Regions from separate parts of the Paenibacillus sp. J22R56 genome, predicted to be linked through region 1. Evidence: a T-box and tRNA genes for the amino acid it is inferred to sense, from the RefSeq annotation. Region 1 holds a T-box; the other regions hold tRNA genes.
The links. A T-box is a leader RNA that pairs with one kind of tRNA and senses whether it is charged. The one in region 1 lies ahead of leuS (leucine--tRNA ligase), so its partner is inferred to be a tRNA-Leu.

Region 1 (6,074 bases):
TCCCGTTCTGCACTGCAGAAAAACAGCTCTTATTCCACTTATAAATCCAGCATCTCAAGCAAAACGAGCTCCGGGTTTGGTAAAGGAAGCTCGATTAGCGGAGGTTAGCGAGTGAATGAATTTGCTAAGGCAAGAAAAGCCTTCTACGACCAGATAGACGATTATTGGGCAGATTTATACGGAGAAGACTATTCTCTTTATGATTTCTATTCCCTTACGAAAGAAGAAGTCCAAAAGATTCGGGAATCGACGAACCGGATTGGCCATATTTTTTTCAAGACAGCCGCTTTGCTTCGAACCGTAGATGACGACACTTTATTATGTCTTGGTTTCCCAAAAGAAACGTTAACCTACATAAGAACTAGCAGCCTGTCTGTCGAGAGTGTAATTGCAAGATTAGACTTGGTGAGATCAGGCGATACGTTCAAATGTATGGAGATTAATTCAGATACACCAACTTTTATTAAAGAACTTCATGATGTAAATGGCTGTGTCTGTGAAGCATTTGATCAGCATAATCCGAATGAAGGATATGTGAAGCAGCTGGCGCTTGCCGTAGAAAAAGCGATTGTTGAGAGCTTTGAATACCTTGGCACTTCAAAGGAAGCCCCATATGTCGTGTTCACTGCACATGGAGACAATGTGGAGGATGCTCATACAGCAGCTTATTTAAGAAGTCTTATCCGTATTCCGTCCAGCTTTGTTCCGCTAGACCAGCTGCAAATTATCCGAGGTGTTGGTCTCTTTGACCAGGAAGGCCGCTTAATTGATGTACTATATCGGCAAACCTTTCCGGTAGAGCAGTTGATCGAAGATGAGGATGAAGCGGGGAATCCGATTGGGATTTGGCTGCTGGAATTGATTGAGCAGAAGAAAGTAGCGGTGGTTAATCCGCCTTCCGCGTTCCTGCTTCAGTCGAAAGCTGATCTTGCTATTATCTGGGGGCTTCATGAAGAAGACAGTCCATTTTTTACTGCTGAAGAACATCTATGGATAGAAGAGCATTTTCTCCCAACCTATCTTGAACCGGATAGCTTTCTTAAGCGGCAGACGAAATATGTGAGGAAGCCTGCTTTTGGCCGGGAGGGGGATACGGTTAAGATTTTTGACAGCAATGGTGTTTTAGCGGCAGAAGATAGTCATAACTCCTATGTGGATTATCTTCAGGTGTATCAGGAATACGTAGAGCTGCCAACTACGGCCTTTCAGACGGAAAAAGGGTTACGCCAGGGCTCATATATGTTCGGGAGTTTTCTGATTGGTGGAAAAGCTGGTGCAATCGGTATTCGGATCGGCAATCAAATCACAGACAATTTATCGTATTTTTTGCCGGTAGGCATAAATAAATCTTTGTAGGGAGCTAATCGTAATGGACAAAAATTTATATGTAGATTTCCTTGTTTATTCTTTAGTAGGCTTTGCGATTATGATCGTAGGTCTTCTCTTATTTGAATTGACGACCAAGAATAAAGAATTCGCTCTTATATTCAAAGGTAACGTCGCAGCGGCACTTTCACTCGGCGGCAGACTAGCTGGACTTGCAATCGTCGTGCGTGCAGCAGCTGAGAACTCCGTATCGCTCTCAGATATGCTGCTATGGGGTGTAATCGGGATTGTCGCTCTAGTTATTCTGTATTATGTGACAGAGTTTATAACTTACCTGTTCGGCAAAGCGCTTAAAGTAAACGTGACAATCTTCAAAGCGATTGAGCAAAACAATATTGCAGTAGGTATTCTTATTCTGCTTATCTCCTGCAGTGTTGGCATGATTATCGCGGGCTGCTTGACATATGAGCCTGATTTGATTGGGTAGGAGTGATGGATAGACTGTTTAGGGGGAATCCTATCAGTCTATTTTTTTTGCGTTTTTACCCTTTTGAATTTGGTATAATCAGGTAGGAATCTTACTTGAATTAATGGGAGTTGACGTTTTTAGTTATGAAGAACTTATCTGCCTTCCGTTTATTAATTTTAGCGATCATCGGAATAATGATTTTTCAATCATCGATTGTACAGGCTGCGTCTTCCGCTTCTAAGGGATGGAAGGCCATTGCAGTAGGTACCATTCACAGTTTGGCGATTAAGAAGGATGGGACTGCCTGGCAATGGGGAGATATTACAACCTATGGAGCAGAAGGAACAGAAACGAATTTATATGCGCTAGTACCAGAACAAGTGCCTGTATTACAAAATGTGATTGCTGTAGCTGCAGGGCAGGTACATTCCCTTGCTCTTCAAAAGGATGGTACAGTGTGGGCATGGGGCGGTAACGATAGTGGTCAGTTGGGTAATGGCAACACGGATAGCTTGGTTATTCCACACAAAGTAGAGGGAATATCTGATGTTGTTGCTATTGAGGCAGATTGGACCCGAAGCTTTGCCGTTAAATCAGACGGTACAGTGTGGGGCTGGGGAGGATTCTATTTCAAAGACTCTAAAGGTAATATCACTTCTCCTGATCGTCCAATTCAACTGGAGGGATTACGCGATATAATCTCGATCTCTTCTGGATATGGCAGTTTTGTAGCGCTTAAGAAGGATGGGACCGTGTGGCAATACGAGACGCAATTGCCGGGCATTCAAGATATCATTCAAGTAGCTGTTGGTGGTGAGTATACTTACGGGTTAAAAGAAGACGGAACAGTGTGGTATTGGGGAGCTGCCGGTATAGGCTTAGTCAATGGGGAGTCTGCTGCAAACGACTTGTCTCCTCGGATGCTTGAGGGAGTTAAGGACATTATTTCAATTCAAGCAAGTGCAGGCGGCCCGCTTATGCTGCAAAAAGATGGAACAGTCTGGGCTAGCGGCACGAACTCCGGAGGACAGTTAGGCAACGGCACTTGGGATTCGAGTGATGTGCCCGTACAAGTAAAAGGTCTGAAGAAAGTAACAAGTATCGCCGCACACGGAGTAGGTTTCCGATCAATGGCCATAAGAGCAGACGGTACATTATGGGCATGGGGTGGCGGCTTAGTTGGGGATGGAAAGAAGGGGAGTCGGACGATCCCGGTGGGGATTGCAAGTTACTCGAATGAAATATTAGATCAAGACCCTATCTTTGTCGAAATTGACGGTACAACATTACAAGTAGATCAGCCGCCTGTGAGTATAAATAATCGTATAATGGTACCCTTAAGAGCAATCATGGAAGCGTTAGGCGCTGAGCTGGAATGGCACGCCACTACTTCTTCCATAACAGCGAAAAAAGGAGATATCACAATTCAGCTCACTGATTAATAATCCAACTGCTTCGGTAAATGGGGAAAAGATTACACTCGACTCACCACCGACGCTAGTCAATAATAATACTCTTGTTCCAGCTAGATTTATAAGTGAGTCATTGGGTGGGAAGGTAACTTGGGATGAAAATGATAAGACCGTGACCATTAAAACAGGTACTTAAGTCTAGAAAGGGTCATGTGAACATCGTGTCTTCTTGACACATGGCTAACTTAATATTATAATCGGGGATAACCATGTTTTACTATACTTATGGCGTTGAAGAGGAACAGTAGTGTCGCGGGGCAAGGCTTAGAGAGCCGGCGGTTGGTGCAAGCCGGACCTGCAGCGATATGAATCTCGCCTTGGAGCCTTGCGTGAGAACGCAACGATTAGCCTGCGTTAAAGGCAATGAGTGAGCGGAAGGCAAAGAATGCCGGCCGTTAACTAGGGTGGTACCACGGGAATAATCTCTCGTCCCTAGCGATAATACGCTGGGGGCGGGAGTTTTTTTATGTCTGATGATGCGTTGCTTAGAGCGTCGCACACATTTAGGAGGATATGATTATGAGTCAGGAATTTCACGGTTACAACCCGCTGACGGTAGAACCGAAATGGCAGAAATATTGGGATGAGAACAAATCTTTCAAAACAACGGAAGATCCGGGTAAGAAAAAATTCTATGCCCTTGATATGTTTCCTTATCCATCCGGTGCAGGCCTTCACGTAGGTCATCCTGAAGGCTACACAGCTACGGATATCGTATCCCGTTACAAACGGATGCGCGGTTACAACGTTCTGCATCCAATGGGATGGGACGCTTTCGGCTTGCCGGCTGAGCAATATGCTTTGCAAACAGGACGCCATCCGCGTGAGATTACGGTTGAGAATATTAACAACTTCCGCCGTCAGATCAAATCGCTTGGCTTCTCATATGACTGGGACCGCGAATTCAGCACAACAGATCCGGATTATTACAAATGGACACAATGGATTTTCATCCAATTGTATAACAAAGGTCTTGCTTATGTCGCAGAAGTTCCCGTTAACTGGTGTCCGGCACTTGGTACGGTATTGGCTAACGAAGAAGTTATTGACGGCCTCAGCGAACGCGGCGGCCATCCGGTTATCCGTAAGCCAATGCGTCAATGGATGCTGAAAATTACAGAATATGCAGAACGTTTGCTTGAAGATCTGGAAGAGCTCGACTGGTCGGAAAGCATTAAAGATATGCAGCGCAACTGGATCGGCAAATCGACAGGTGCTGAAGTGACTTTCGCGATTGATGGTCACGATGCTTCGCTGGTTGTATTCACAACTCGCCCAGATACGTTGTTTGGTGCAACTTATTGCGTTCTTGCTCCTGAGCATGAATTGGTTGCTCAAATTACAACAGCGGATCAAGCGGCTGCAGTTGAAGCTTACAAAGAAGCAGCAGCACGTAAGAGCGACCTGGAGCGTACTGACCTTGCGAAGGACAAAACAGGCGTATTTACAGGTGCTTATGCAATCAACCCAGTTAACGGCGTGAAGACACCAATCTGGATTGCAGATTATGTACTTGCCGGTTACGGAACAGGTGCAATTATGGCGGTACCAGGCCATGATACACGCGACTGGGAGTTTGCAAAACAATTTGATCTGCCAATCGTTGAGGTTGTCCAAGGCGGCGACGTAACGAAAGAAGCTTATGCAGGCGATGGTCCTCACGTAAACTCTGATTTCTTGAATGGCTTGAACAATGAAGATGGCATTAAAGCAATGATTGAGCACCTGGATGCTTCGGGTAAAGGTCAAGGTAAAGTGACTTACCGTCTGCGCGATTGGCTGTTCAGCCGTCAGCGTTACTGGGGTGAGCCAATTCCAATTCTTCATCTGGAAGACGGCACAATGAAGCCGGTTCCGGTAGATCAACTGCCACTGGTACTGCCTGATGTAGAAGCGATTAAACCATCCGGCACAGGTGAGTCACCACTTGCGAATGTTACCGATTGGGTGAATACAGTTGATCCGGAGACAGGCATGAAAGCTCGTCGTGAGACAAACACGATGCCGCAATGGGCGGGAAGCTGCTGGTATTACCTGCGCTTTATCGATCCGAAGAACGAGAACGAAATTTGTTCGCCAGAGAAGCAAAAGGAATGGCTGCCGGTTGACCTGTACATCGGCGGAGCTGAGCATGCGGTGCTTCACCTCTTGTACGCTCGTTTCTGGCATAAAGTACTCTACGATCTTGGCGTCGTGAATACAAAAGAACCTTTCCACAAGCTGGTTAACCAAGGTATGATTCTTGGTACCAACAACGAGAAAATGTCCAAATCACGCGGAAATGTGATTAACCCGGACGATATTGTTGGCGAGTTCGGTGCTGATACACTTCGTATGTACGAAATGTTCATGGGACCTTTGGAAGCAACAAAACCATGGAACACAAACGGCGTAGAAGGCACTTATCGCTTCCTGAGCCGCGTATGGCGCTTGTTCATCAGTGATGACGGCAGCGTAACATCGAAAATCTCAGATGGCGAGACGACTAAGGCGTTCAAGCAAACTTGGCACCGTACAATCAAGAAAGTAACGGATGACTTTGAGAACCTGCGCTTTAATACGGCGATCAGCCAATTGATGATTTTCGTGAACGAAGCTTATAAAACAGATGTTCTGCCGCTTGAAGCGATGAAGAACTTCCTGCAAATGTTGTCACCGCTTGCTCCGCATATTACGGAAGAGCTGTGGGAGAAGCTTGGCGGTACCGAGTCGATCACTTACGCTGAATGGCCGTCCTATGAAGAAGCTTTGACAGTTGATGACGAAGTTGAAATCGTTGTACAAGTAAACGGTAAAATTATCGAGCG
Region 2 (6,074 bases), on a different contig from region 1:
TGCAGGGCATCGCCTTTGATCATCATTTGTGGAGCATAAGCTGTTTCGAATCCGTCGAAGCCAGCAAAAGCTTTCTTGATCTCGTCTAGCTGAGCTGCTGTATAGTTCGTCAATACCCACTGATCAGTTGTGCTTGTACCAATGTAAATCGTATTTGTCTTGCTGTCATACTGGATTGGTGTATTCAACGCATTGGAAAGGGCGCGAACCGGCAAGTAAGTCGTGTCATGATACGTAATTGGTGCAAGCTTATTTCCGTTCTCATCTTTAGGAATATAAGTGCTGCCGTCAATTTTAAAGCCGATGCTGTAGTTCAAAAATGCACTGATCTTTTGCATATTCGTGCCAGCATATACCCCAGCCGCTCCTGAAAACGTCATCCCTGCGATCATCATCGTTGCAACAGTTCTTTTAACGTTTTTGTTCATTTTTATAATCTCCTTTAGAATCGTTTTTTTTATGTTTTCTTCTAATTTCTAACCTTTTTATCTCTCTGATTTTTATAACCTGTTTGCACTTGTTTGAAGCTCCTTACTGACTTCAGTATATAAAGGCGATATCTCTAAACCATTTCCAGCTTGTAACGAACCTGTAAACATTTTGCCTCAACTTGTTTCTAATTCATTCGTTGCTCTCTCCTTCATTGCTTGTTGTTGTTCTTGTTGATAAACCTAGTATAGTAAGCCGATATCTCCAAAACATATCGGGCTTGTATCGAACCTGTAACGTTTATAGGGATAAAAATAAGATAAAAAAAGATCCGGATCAATTGATCCGGATCTTCACTTGAAATCAATAATATGTGTGACAGCTATACCGTTCTTATCCGACACCGTTACACCAAGACGTGTACCTGACGGATTCCAGCTTAGCGGATATTCAGGGAAATAACTTGGTCCGATTGGAGAAACCTTACCGGTTGCCGAATCAAAAATATAGACTCCGTTCATCCCGCTCTGATTCTCAGTATATAACGCCGCCGCAAGCTTCATCGAATCCGGTGACCACGCTATATAAGGGATCAAATCACCTTTTGCAATAGACAGCCCTTCCGCGCTTCCATTCGAATCAAATATACGCAGCTCACTGCCAGCCTTCCCGGCTTCCTTCTGAACTTCGACTGCAAGATGTTTGCCATCAGGCGATAGCTGGAATGTCATCACATTTTTGACCAGCACGGTTGGCTTCGGATCACCAGGTACGAATTGCTTCAAGGTCTGGTTGCTATCCGTGTAATAAATATGACCTTGGCCGGTTCCGAAGTTCGTAAATGGCTGTTCTCCCAGGTCTGGATCATCAAGCTTCAGCAGCGTCATGGTTCCATCGACCTTAATCTGACGGATATCACCAAGTCCGTTCATTGAACCTGCAGCGAGAATATAAGTTGTATTGTCCAGCCAGCCACCGCTCTCCAAATAGTTGCTGCCCGTTATTTCTGTCGTTTTTCCGGTGCTGACTTCTTTAATAAAGTTACGTGCCGTATATTTATCCTTCCACTGCTGGATGAAAACATATTTTCCGTCAGGCGAAGGCTGCTCCTTCTCGACCGTTTCAATCTTCTTCACAGGCTCAACGGCCGATTTCTGCTCGTTATTGCTCAAATCAATCTTCATCGTAGTGTATTCGTATTGAGCCTCCTCCGTAGCTGTAGCTTTCTTGACGATCTTGGTATACATGAGCTGTACCTGATCGTCAGACAGCCACTTCTCCATACTAGCTCCCTCGAACCTGTGAATGCTTTGCACCACAACATCCTGATTCGGTTTTGGCTTTGAGCCTTTAACGACCGTCAATTCCCCGTGTTTATTCGTGTTATTACCATTATTCGCAGGATCACCATTCTGAGTAGAGGAGCATGCTGCAAGAGCTGCTGCGAGCGACAGCACTGCGCCTAATTTTATGATCTTGTTCATCGCTAATCCTCCCGGACTTTATAACCAGTTTTTCTTAGTATAAAAGCCCCTTATGTCGAAAACATCTCTGAATTGTATCCAAGTTGTAACAACCTTATTATTTAGTTACCTACCGGATCGCCGGGCAAGGAAATAACGAATCGGGAGCCTTCGGGGCCAGATTCGGCCAGCTTGATGGAGCCATGCTGCTTCTCTGCCAGACTCTTTACCAAAGCGAGCCCAAGTCCAGTACCTCCGGTTTCGCGTGAACGATCATCACTAACCGTATAAAACGGATCAAAAATCTGACTCTGCAGCTCTTCAGGAATACCAATCCCGTTGTCCGCTACTTCGATGACAACTCGACGTTCGCCAGTCGCATCCGTCTCCGAACGGTTCGATAGCCGTACCCACCCTCCGGAACGATTATATTTCACCGCATTATCAAGCAGATTTGTGACCATATGCATAAGATTCTCCTGGTCCGCCCACACCTGGTCATCGATCAAATCGGAAGAAAGGGAAATACCTCGCTTTTCCGCTTTGATATGTAACCGTCCTAGAGCCTCTTCCAGCAGCGGCTTTACCTCGAATAAGGCAGCATTTGTCTCAAAATCGTAAATATCCATTGATGAGAGCTGAAGCGCCTTCTCGATAAGGGCATATAACCGTTCCGCTTCTTTGCTGATCTGGATACGAGCATTTTGCAGCAGAACTGGATCATCACTGTACATACCAAGCAGATCCGAATAAGCGAGAATCGAAGTTAACGGGGTTTTTAATTCATGGCTGATATTGCCGATAAATTGCTTCTGCTGCTGCTCAAGCTCCTGTAATCGCTGGATAGCGGTCAACAGCTTCTGCTTCTCTTCATTTAACTCGTTAACATAGGAAGAAATGCTGCCGCTCATATCATAAATCCCTTCTGACAGCTCTCCGATTTCATCCCGCCGACGGATAGGCGGCTTATCCAGATAACGGCCTTGACCGATCTCCCGGGCAGCCTGATTTAGTTTCCCAAGGATAAACACTTGCCGCCAAACGTATAAATATCCGAGCAGGAGGCCAACAGCCAATACGGCAGCACCTGTCCCGATAAACAAGTCACGGATATGACGGTAGAACATTTTTTGTTCTTGCAGCGAACCATGGAACTGTACACTGCCAAGAAATTGATCAGCATTATAAAGAGGTGCCAGGTACAAGACCTGATTACCTAGTGTAATGTATGCCGCTTGACCTTTGGCCGTATGAGCAAGTGCTTCCTTTACATCGGTCAGGGGCTGAACAGGCAGCGATGTCCCAGCAAACTCCCCAGCAGCACTATACAGCGTGACCGCGATGCCGCTTTGTCCACCAAGATCCACTGCCAGGCTTTGGCCATTTCGTTCCATAAATTCATCTGGCGATACCCGTTCCCCAGTCAAATACTCCTCACGTACCCGAAGATTCGCCGAATTCGCTAGTTGGGCGAAGTTTTGCTCCATCCTTCTTTGTTGATCCTCACGGATACCCGCAAGCACCAGCATACTCAGCAGCACCACAACAAAAGCGAGCAGCAAAGCGAGAAATAAGGTTATTTTCCCTTTCAGACCGATCCTCAACTTATGCCGGGAAACGGCGGATCGGGTCATGAGTTTGTCCTCGTGCTTTTATAACCGATACCATACACGGTCTGGATGTGTCCTTGCCAATCACCCAGCTTCTTGCGAAGCCGTTGAACATGAATATCTACCGTACGGGTTCCGCCAGCGAAATCCATCTCCCACACCTGCTCGAGCAGCGCCTCACGGGTATATACCCGATCAGGATGCTGGGCTAGCAGCGCCAGCAAATCAAACTCTTTTGGCGTCAAATCAAGCAGTTGTCCATCAATTTTAACCGTGCGGCTGAGCAGTTCGATCAATATCCCGCCAAGCTCGATCCGCCCCTCTTTGCTCGAAGCCGGATCCGGCGTTTCAATCTGGCGCCTTCTGTACAGCGCCTTTACCCGTGCGACCACTTCCCGGATATCAAACGGCTTCGTCATATAATCGTCGGCTCCAAGCTCAAGCCCAAGCACCTTATCTACAATATCGTTCTTAACCGTAAGCAGCATAACTGCTGGTCTGTTATTCTCGTCAAGCTTTCGGCACACTTCGTAGCCATTCATCTTTGGCATCATCACATCAAGCACCATTACATCTGGCTTGAATACTGCTGCCTTTTCCAGTGCTTCCAAGCCATCTCCGGCCGTCTCCACTATATATCCTTCACGCTGCAGCGCATAAGCAATCGCGCTGGAGATACTAACTTCATCATCTACAACCAGCACTTTGATCATGCCGTGTTCACTCCTCGTCCGTATTACTATGTATTCTTTTCATTATAACAAAAACAAAACAAAAAAAAGCCCTTGCTGCGCAAGGACTTGTTGGTTTTAAGATATGGTGCGGTAGACAGGATTTGAACCTGCACGTCCATGGGACACTACCCCCTCAAGATAGCGTGTCTGCCGTTCCACCACTACCGCACATTTTAAATTGTTTTCCTTCATACCACATCACTTCGAGGGAAGAAGTAAATGGTGAGCCATGAAGGACTCGAACCTTCGACACCCTGATTAAAAGTCAGGTGCTCTACCAACTGAGCTAATGGCTCTCATGTTGTAAAACGCACTCTTGAGAGCTTGCTTCACTCATTGAGGAAAATTGGTGACCCGTAGGGGACTCGAACCCCTGTTACCTCCGTGAAAGGGAGGTGTCTTAACCACTTGACCAACGGGCCTTATTTGTTTCTTGTTTCTTGTTTCTTGTTTCTATCGTCATCTCTCTCGAGCGACTTGTCCACCAAGAAAAATATGGCGGAGAGAGAGGGATTCGAACCCTCGCACCACTTACGCAGTCTAACCCCTTAGCAGAGGGTCCCCTTGAGCCACTTGGGTATCTCTCCATGGCTCCCCGAACAGGACTCGAACCTGTGACAACTCGATTAACAGTCGAGTGCTCTACCAACTGAGCTATCAGGGAATACATCCATCAATTGCTGCTAATTTACTTACTTTTGACTTGCTTTTTTCTTTCGTTTCAACCGCTTGTTTACCGCGGCGACAAGTAATAATATATCATGGTCATTTCAGAAGGTCAAGCGTTTTTTAAAAAAAGTTTTCCGCGACATTTTCCACATACATAACGGGCAGGATCAAGCCTTCTTTTACGCGGATATTCCGTACCACAGTTCTGGCAGACAAGCATGTATTTATAAGGCGTAGGCGCCTTTGCCGCACGTTCCGGAAGTGAGTTGCAATAACGGGATCCGCCAACATAAGCGAGCAGTTTTTTGAAATCCTCATCCCGATGCTGATACCCTCTCTTCATAATATGGAGATGATAATGGCACAGCTCATGCTTAATAATTTTTTCGGTTTCTTCAACACCAAACGCAGCTAGCTGATGTGGACTTATCTCAATATGATGTGACTTCGTAAAGTAACGGCCGCCTGTAGCCTTCAGCCTGCCGTTGAACGTCGCCAGATGTTTGAATGGTCGTCCAAAGCTTTCGAGCGATACACGCTCTACCCAGTGCTGCAGCTCTTCATTATTCATTGTTATCGTCATAGTATTCTCCCCCACTACTTGAATTTTAAAGCGATCATAGGCTACACTGTCAAGTAGCAATCATTATAGAACGTGTCTTACGAGGGGAGTTTAATTACACTATGCCTACTATGCGTTATGTCCTTATGAACAGCGGCAGCAACATCTTCTTTGTTGAAATGCCGGAATCTCATGCTTATCAGCTCAGCGCGCTTAATCTGCGTCTTCATAAAGAGATCGACAAGCTGACTGCTGATCATGTACCTCAACTGCCGTACGCTGTCGCAGAATGCGATAATGTAGAGCTGCACGACAGCTCGATCCGGATCGCATCCGGTCTTGATTACATTAATGAACTGGAACGTGATTTTGCAGCTGTGAAGGAATCGGCTTACCCGCTGATTGCCCTGCTTACTGAGATCCGCGCGCTGCAAGCTCAGCTTGAGCAGTGGTACGAGGAAGAAGAAGTCTAAAATAGGACCTGCACGGACATTCGCCCTTCCCCATATCGTATTAGTACATCAGGTATGGCCGGAAGGAGAAGATACGAATGCCACAATGGCTCTGCAATCAAATGATGCGTGCGTTTCAAAAGAAAGATCTAAGG
Region 3 (6,074 bases), on a different contig from region 1:
AACATGTGCTTCGTCTTGGGGTCCTGTACGGAGGAGCTGATAACGAATCTTATGTCCGCCAGCAGTATACCGATACGTACGAAATGATGCATAAAAATATTGATTTCGAAATCGTAAGTGCGATTGACTATAATGAGCAGCGCTACGATACACCGGGACCGGATGGCGTGACTCCACAGCCGGATCCTTTTGTAAAAATGAAGGAAATGCTTACCGGTGATAATCCAGTTGACGTTGTTATTCTGGATTACAGCATGCTGCGCCGTCTGATTCAAGATAATCTGCTGCAGCAGCTTGATCCGCTCATCCAGAAGAGCAAATTCGATCTGACTGATTATGTACCAACTGTGCTGGATGGCATCAAGTCAGCTGACGACAGCAATAACATTTACGCATTGACGCCTACTTTCAGTTCTTCCGCGCTCTACTATAACAAAAAATTATTCGCAGATGCAGGCGTTGAGCCGCCTGTGGATGGTATGACTTGGGAAGATGTCATTAACAAAGCGAAGCTAGTATCCTCCGGTGAAGGCACAGACCGCAAATTTGGTTTGTCCATTAACCGCTGGGCTGGCGACGGCTTCAGCGATATCCAAACGTACAGCGCTCCATTGCAGCTCAAAATGTGGGATGACAAAGGCGAGAAGATGCTTGTGAATAACGAGCAGTGGGAATCGGTATGGAACACGGTAGCAGATCTGTATAAACAAAAGATCTCTCCAAGCCAGGAAGATATGAGCGCTTGGCAGCAAAAGGTTACAACCGATAATCCAGGCTCCTACAATCCAATTGGCGGCGATATGTTCATGAATGGCAAAGTAGCTATGACCATCGGGGAATATGGCTATGTGAATGAACTGAGCAACACGATGAACAATGCTTCCAAAATAAAAAACTTCAACCCATTTGAATGGGATGTTGTAACGATGCCTACACAAACATCTAAACCGGGCATTGGCGGAAATATTTACTTCAGCCAGCTGATGGGGATTAATGCAAAAGCTCAAAATGCTGATGATGCATGGGATTTCATTCAATTCACGAACAGCGCAGAATGGGCGGAAATGAAATCGCGCAGCACGTATGAGCTGGTTGCACGCAAAGAGTATTTGAAACCGAAAAACGGCATGAGCTACAATATCGATGCTTTCACAACATTGAAGCCGATTCCTCCACAATCGACGGATACAGAAAAGCTGATGCGTGAGAAGCCAGGTATCTGGGAAGCGCAATCCCCTGGTTATGAACTGTTCCAGAAGGTGGCCAAAGGGGATATGTCTGCGAAGGAAGCGCTGCAGGAATGGGAAACGAAGGGTAATGCTGTACTGGAGAAAATCAAGAACAACCCGACTGGCAATATAGACGGTGGCGGCAAACCAATGCCATTGGATGATGTAGCGGTAGACGTTAAACCGGTCGGCTGATTCTAAATGACGGTTGATAAAATGCAAAAGAAGCCCAGCAGAAATCCTGCTGGGCTTCTTTCTCGTTATGGTGCATATCTATCCTTGCAGTGCGAACGTCTTATCAACATGCCACACACCACTTACCGTCTTGCGCAGCAGATGCAGCGAATCAATTATTGAGGTCAGATTAACCTCTGACATCCTCAGATTGCCGTAGAGGTCATGGAGCTCGTCTGGCGGCATATTTTGCCCGATCGTCACGTGTGGGGTGTAGACGAAGTTTGGAGCCGGTACGTCGAGTGGACCTTGGCATACAGCTTGATGGAGTTTAATCATCGGCGCCGGATCCTCAAGTGCCAGATACAGCACATGACTGGCCGGATAAAAGGAAGAGACGCGGTTATATCGGATTTGGAACGGCTTCGTCTGGGATGCGACAGCTTCCAGATGCTCTGTTATCGCCGGCAGCTGAGACTCAGAAAGTTCTTCTTTGTCCCGGATAGTCATATGCGGCGGTATGATCGAATAATGGGGATCATGTCGAATACGCCAGCTGTTGGCGAAATCCTGCACGGCTTGTGATGGAAATACAGCAATACCATAAAGCATACTCATCAACTCCTTCATTTAAATATAAGAAATTATAGGTTTTCTCTATCCTGTGCTTATATTTCACTCGCGAAACGTATGCACCCTCCTAAGAATGGTGCAGCCGTTTACGCTAGTTGCGATAATTTGATTATACCCAATTTGGCTGATTTCTCCGAATTTGGGCAATAAAATTGGGCAATATAAGTGTCGAGGAGGGATTCGTTATGAAATGGATATATTGGGTACGGTTATACGAAACCAAATTTCAAGCAGGATGTCTTGTAAGACGGATGGAGAATGACTGGTGGGTGTACGGCTATGAATGCCCTCAGGAAATCGAAGTATTCAAGTCTAAAAAAGGCCGTTTTGGTGTACGTTTTCTTGTTTAAGGATATGTTGGAGAGGGAACAACAATAAGCCTAAAAATGAATCGTACATATATTTTCCTCGAAAGAGAAATAAATGCTTGACGTAGTATATAGGTGTATAGTATATTAATTGATGTCGCCATTTCAATTTGATGACTTAAACAAATGGATATCGCGGGGTGGAGCAGCTCGGTAGCTCGTCGGGCTCATAACCCGAAGGCCGCAGGTTCAAATCCTGCCCCCGCAACCAACCACTCGTCTGAAACGTGATCGTGGCGTTTTACGAGGGCCCTTAGCTCAGTTGGTTAGAGCGGTCGGCTCATAACCGATTGGTCGTGGGTTCGAGTCCCTCAGGGCCCACCATTTGAAGCATCAAAACAAAATGCCGGGGTGGCGGAACTGGCAGACGCACAGGACTTAAAATCCTGCGGTGGGTGACCACCGTACGGGTTCGATTCCCGTCCTCGGCACCATTTTCTTGAACTACATAGCTTCATAAGATAAACCCCTTTTGCTTGGCCTTGTGCCAGGTGAAAGGGGTTTTTACATTGCGCATTCCGCTTATAAAGTAGGAGTGGATGCTTGTCCTCGTATCCTTTACAATAGGAAGACAATGTTGAATGAAAAGGTGGTTCCTAGATGGCGGGTAGTAAACATTATGTCGTATGGGTAGGAAAGCAGCCGGGTGTTTACAAGAGCTGGCCGGAGTGTCAGTCGCAGGTGAACGGTTATCCAGAGGCGAAATATAAATCTTTCGAATCCAAGGATAAGGCGGAAGCGGCTTATAAAGAGGGCTGGAAAAGCCACTGGGGGCAAGGCAAAGGAGCGTCTACGTCGTCTGCTGCGGCTGTCAAAAGCAAGGGAGCATCATTTGCCGCTAAGTCGGCATCCGCTTCAGCAGAAGAGCAGGAGATCGATTACAACAGTATTTCGGTTGATGTGGGGACTAGAGGCAATCCCGGTCCGGTGGAATACAAAGGCGTAGATACACAAACCGGCGATATCCTGTTCTATGTAGGACCAATTCCGAACGGTACGAATAATCTTGGTGAATTTATCGCAGTAGTTCATGCGTTGGATTATTTGAAGAAACAAGGCAGCAGCCAGACGATCTACAGTGACTCGAGAACGGCGCTTAGCTGGCTGCGCAATAAAAAGATCGCATCAACTCTAGTTAGAGATGCTTCTACGAAGCAGATCTGGGACCTTGCGGACTGGGCAGTTGATTGGCTGCGCAATAATACGTACTCCAATAAAGTTGTGAAATGGAACACGGAAGAATGGGGAGAAATTCGCGCAGACTTCGGGAGAAAGTAAAGGGAGAAGACAGATGGAATTTCAACTGAACAATGATTGGGCAGAGCTTCTTCAGCCTGAGATGGATGAGCCGTATTTTAAACTAATGGCGGAGCAGCTTGATGGGTTGTATCAAACGAAGACGGTATATCCGAAATTCGAGCATATATTTAATGCCTTGCAGTATACGCCGTATGAACAAACGCGTGTCGTTCTGATTGGACAGGATCCTTATCATGGACCAGGGCAAGCACATGGGCTTAGTTTCTCGGTACAGCAGGGAATCGCCATTCCGCCTTCGCTGCGAAATATTTATAAAGAGCTGAGAGAAGATATTGGCTGCCCGATCCCGCAGCATGGCTCTCTGCAGACATGGGCGAAGCAAGGTGTATTGCTGCTGAATACGGTTTTGACCGTCGAAGAGGGGCAGCCAAACTCCCATCAGAAGATCGGCTGGGAACGGTTCACGAACCGGGTGATTCAGTTGCTGAACGAGCGGGATAAGCCGGTAGTGTTTCTCTTATGGGGCAAGCATGCCCAAGATAAAGCAGCATTTATTGATGCAGACAAGCATCCGATTATCGCTTCTGCGCATCCTAGTCCACTTGCGGCAAGGAGAGGTTTTTTTGGCAGCCGTCCATTCTCGAAAGTAAATGAACATCTTCGCAGCATTGGCAGCAAGGAGATTGACTGGGCTTTGCCTGAACAGGCGGAGGAATAAGGAATACAAAAAAGCCTCCTAGGTCCACCATAAAGGTGACCAGGAGGCTTTTAGCTTGTTTAGCTAGCCACAGCAGAGCTGCTTACAGCGATGTCAGATGAAGATACGCCATCTTCAGCAGAAGCCAGTACAGGCTTGTAAGCCGCATCTACATAAGTAGTAGCGCTGACTTCAGTAATGACCTGTGGATACATTTTGTCCGGATCTGGCTGAACCGTTTCAACTTGAATGACCGCTTGGCCGTCAACGAAGTTGATCGATGTTACTTTAAGGCCATAACCCGGATGTGGTGCTTGGCCGGAAATCGTTACTTGGTTAATGTCTTTATTAACAGAAGTAACGGTTAATTTAAGGTCTTGGATTTCCTGATAGGCAGGAATCGTAGGCGTGTCTTTTACGAATTGGATACCATCATAGAGCCATGCTGCTGCATCACTACGAGTGATCGCTTTTTTCGGATAGAAATTGTTGTTCTTATCGAGGGAAGCGATTTTTGAAATGAGCAGCTTTTGAATGCTGTCCATGTAATCCTTATTAACATCTTTCTCATCATTAAGAGTCATGAACATCTCAATGAAGGCATAGTCTCCTTGCTTCATAATCGCTTTGAACAAATGATGGGCGAATTGCTCGCGTGTCATTACGTCATCAGCTTTTACATTCTTAGGTACATCAATGCCGTTATATTGAGCAATGATGAACGCTTTGGAATACCATGCATTGTCTTTCAAGTTTGTGTAATAATCGGATACTTTAGGCTCTTTGATGAAACGAATGTTGTCGATGTTCAAATTGAAGCCATTGACGAGCAGCGTAATGCCTGCCGCGTATGTCAGCTTGCCGTTCGAATTGAACTTATCGCCTTTTTCGCCTTTAATAACACCTTGTTTTTGCAGAGCTTCAATCTTTGATTGGTTTGGATCTTTACCGGTATCACTGAAGGCAAATACGGATTGTCCCAAAGTAAAGACAAGCAGCATCGATACTGCCAATAATAGTACTGTTTTTATTTTCATGAACGAATCTCCTTTTGTGTAGTATTTGCTATAGCACCTATAATAACGAAGCCAATAATCGTATTGTTGCACCAAAAGAAGAAGATTCATGCGATATAGCAAAAAAATCCGCATCTCAAGGATACGGATTTTTCGTAATGAGCTGTTGGATTACCGGCAAACAGGGAGAAGGATGGTATCCGAATTCACTGCGCAGCCTTACGATCTCAATTGGCTCGAAGTAAACCCGGACAGCAGAAGGGGGAATTCTATATTCAAAATGCCGGACTTCCTTCCAAGCGTCAAATAGCTGCTGATTCGTCAGGTTAACACCACTTGCTACGTTGTATATAAATTGTTTGCCGCTTAACGCAATATGAATGAGAGAGTCAACGACGTCTTGAATAAGCACATAATCCTTCTCGGAGTCTAGCGTTGACTGCAGGGTGACAGAGCCTTGTGCCATAATATCGTTCATAACGGAATAGATAAAGTTACTTGAGCGGAAATCATCTCCCACAACATTGGATAGGCGTGCTACACGTACATTGGCACGATTCGAGCATAAACAGACTGATTCACCTAGCAGCTTGGATAAGGCGTATATATCCTCGCGGTGATTGGAATTCACAGTCAGATTAGCTTCCTCGCTCGTTGATGCCGCATGCTGATACAATCGTGTCGTAGATAAATAGAG

Region 2: it has a tRNA-Leu gene. The T-box ahead of leuS (leucine--tRNA ligase) is inferred to sense a tRNA for this amino acid. The anticodon was not compared.
Region 3: it has a tRNA-Leu gene. The T-box ahead of leuS (leucine--tRNA ligase) is inferred to sense a tRNA for this amino acid. The anticodon was not compared.

What each region holds. Positions count from the first base shown of each region.
Region 1 is NZ_JBWDNV010000002.1:167,859-173,932, forward strand. It holds gene AC0YNT_RS04545 (aminotransferase yhxA) at 1-108, shown strand, start outside; gene AC0YNT_RS04550 (glutathionylspermidine synthase family protein) at 112-1,356, shown strand; gene AC0YNT_RS04555 (DUF350 domain-containing protein) at 1,370-1,813, shown strand; gene AC0YNT_RS04560 (stalk domain-containing protein) at 1,939-3,237, shown strand; gene AC0YNT_RS04565 (stalk domain-containing protein) at 3,269-3,403, shown strand; T-box leader at 3,490-3,704, shown strand; gene leuS (leucine--tRNA ligase) at 3,787-6,074, shown strand, end outside.
Region 2 is NZ_JBWDNV010000001.1:596,769-602,842, forward strand. It holds gene AC0YNT_RS02600 (hypothetical protein) at 1-428, opposite strand, end outside; gene AC0YNT_RS02605 (TolB-like translocation protein) at 783-1,913, opposite strand; gene AC0YNT_RS02610 (HAMP domain-containing sensor histidine kinase) at 2,015-3,526, opposite strand; gene AC0YNT_RS02615 (response regulator transcription factor) at 3,523-4,215, opposite strand; tRNA gene AC0YNT_RS02620 (tRNA-Leu) at 4,320-4,404, opposite strand; tRNA gene AC0YNT_RS02625 (tRNA-Lys) at 4,457-4,532, opposite strand; tRNA gene AC0YNT_RS02630 (tRNA-Glu) at 4,584-4,658, opposite strand; tRNA gene AC0YNT_RS02635 (tRNA-Ser) at 4,733-4,823, opposite strand; tRNA gene AC0YNT_RS02640 (tRNA-Asn) at 4,825-4,900, opposite strand; gene AC0YNT_RS02645 (SprT family protein) at 5,015-5,488, opposite strand; gene AC0YNT_RS02650 (hydrolase/acyltransferase) at 5,590-5,940, shown strand; gene cmpA (cortex morphogenetic protein CmpA) at 6,018-6,074, shown strand, end outside.
Region 3 is NZ_JBWDNV010000007.1:296,313-302,386, reverse strand. It holds gene AC0YNT_RS18530 (ABC transporter substrate-binding protein) at 1-1,424, shown strand, start outside; gene AC0YNT_RS18525 (2'-5' RNA ligase family protein) at 1,503-2,015, opposite strand; gene AC0YNT_RS18520 (hypothetical protein) at 2,222-2,386, shown strand; tRNA gene AC0YNT_RS18515 (tRNA-Met) at 2,539-2,615, shown strand; tRNA gene AC0YNT_RS18510 (tRNA-Ile) at 2,652-2,728, shown strand; tRNA gene AC0YNT_RS18505 (tRNA-Leu) at 2,750-2,838, shown strand; gene rnhA (ribonuclease H) at 3,005-3,682, shown strand; gene AC0YNT_RS18495 (uracil-DNA glycosylase) at 3,696-4,382, shown strand; gene AC0YNT_RS18490 (S-layer homology domain-containing protein) at 4,442-5,398, opposite strand; gene AC0YNT_RS18485 (NAD-dependent epimerase/dehydratase family protein) at 5,514-6,074, opposite strand, start outside.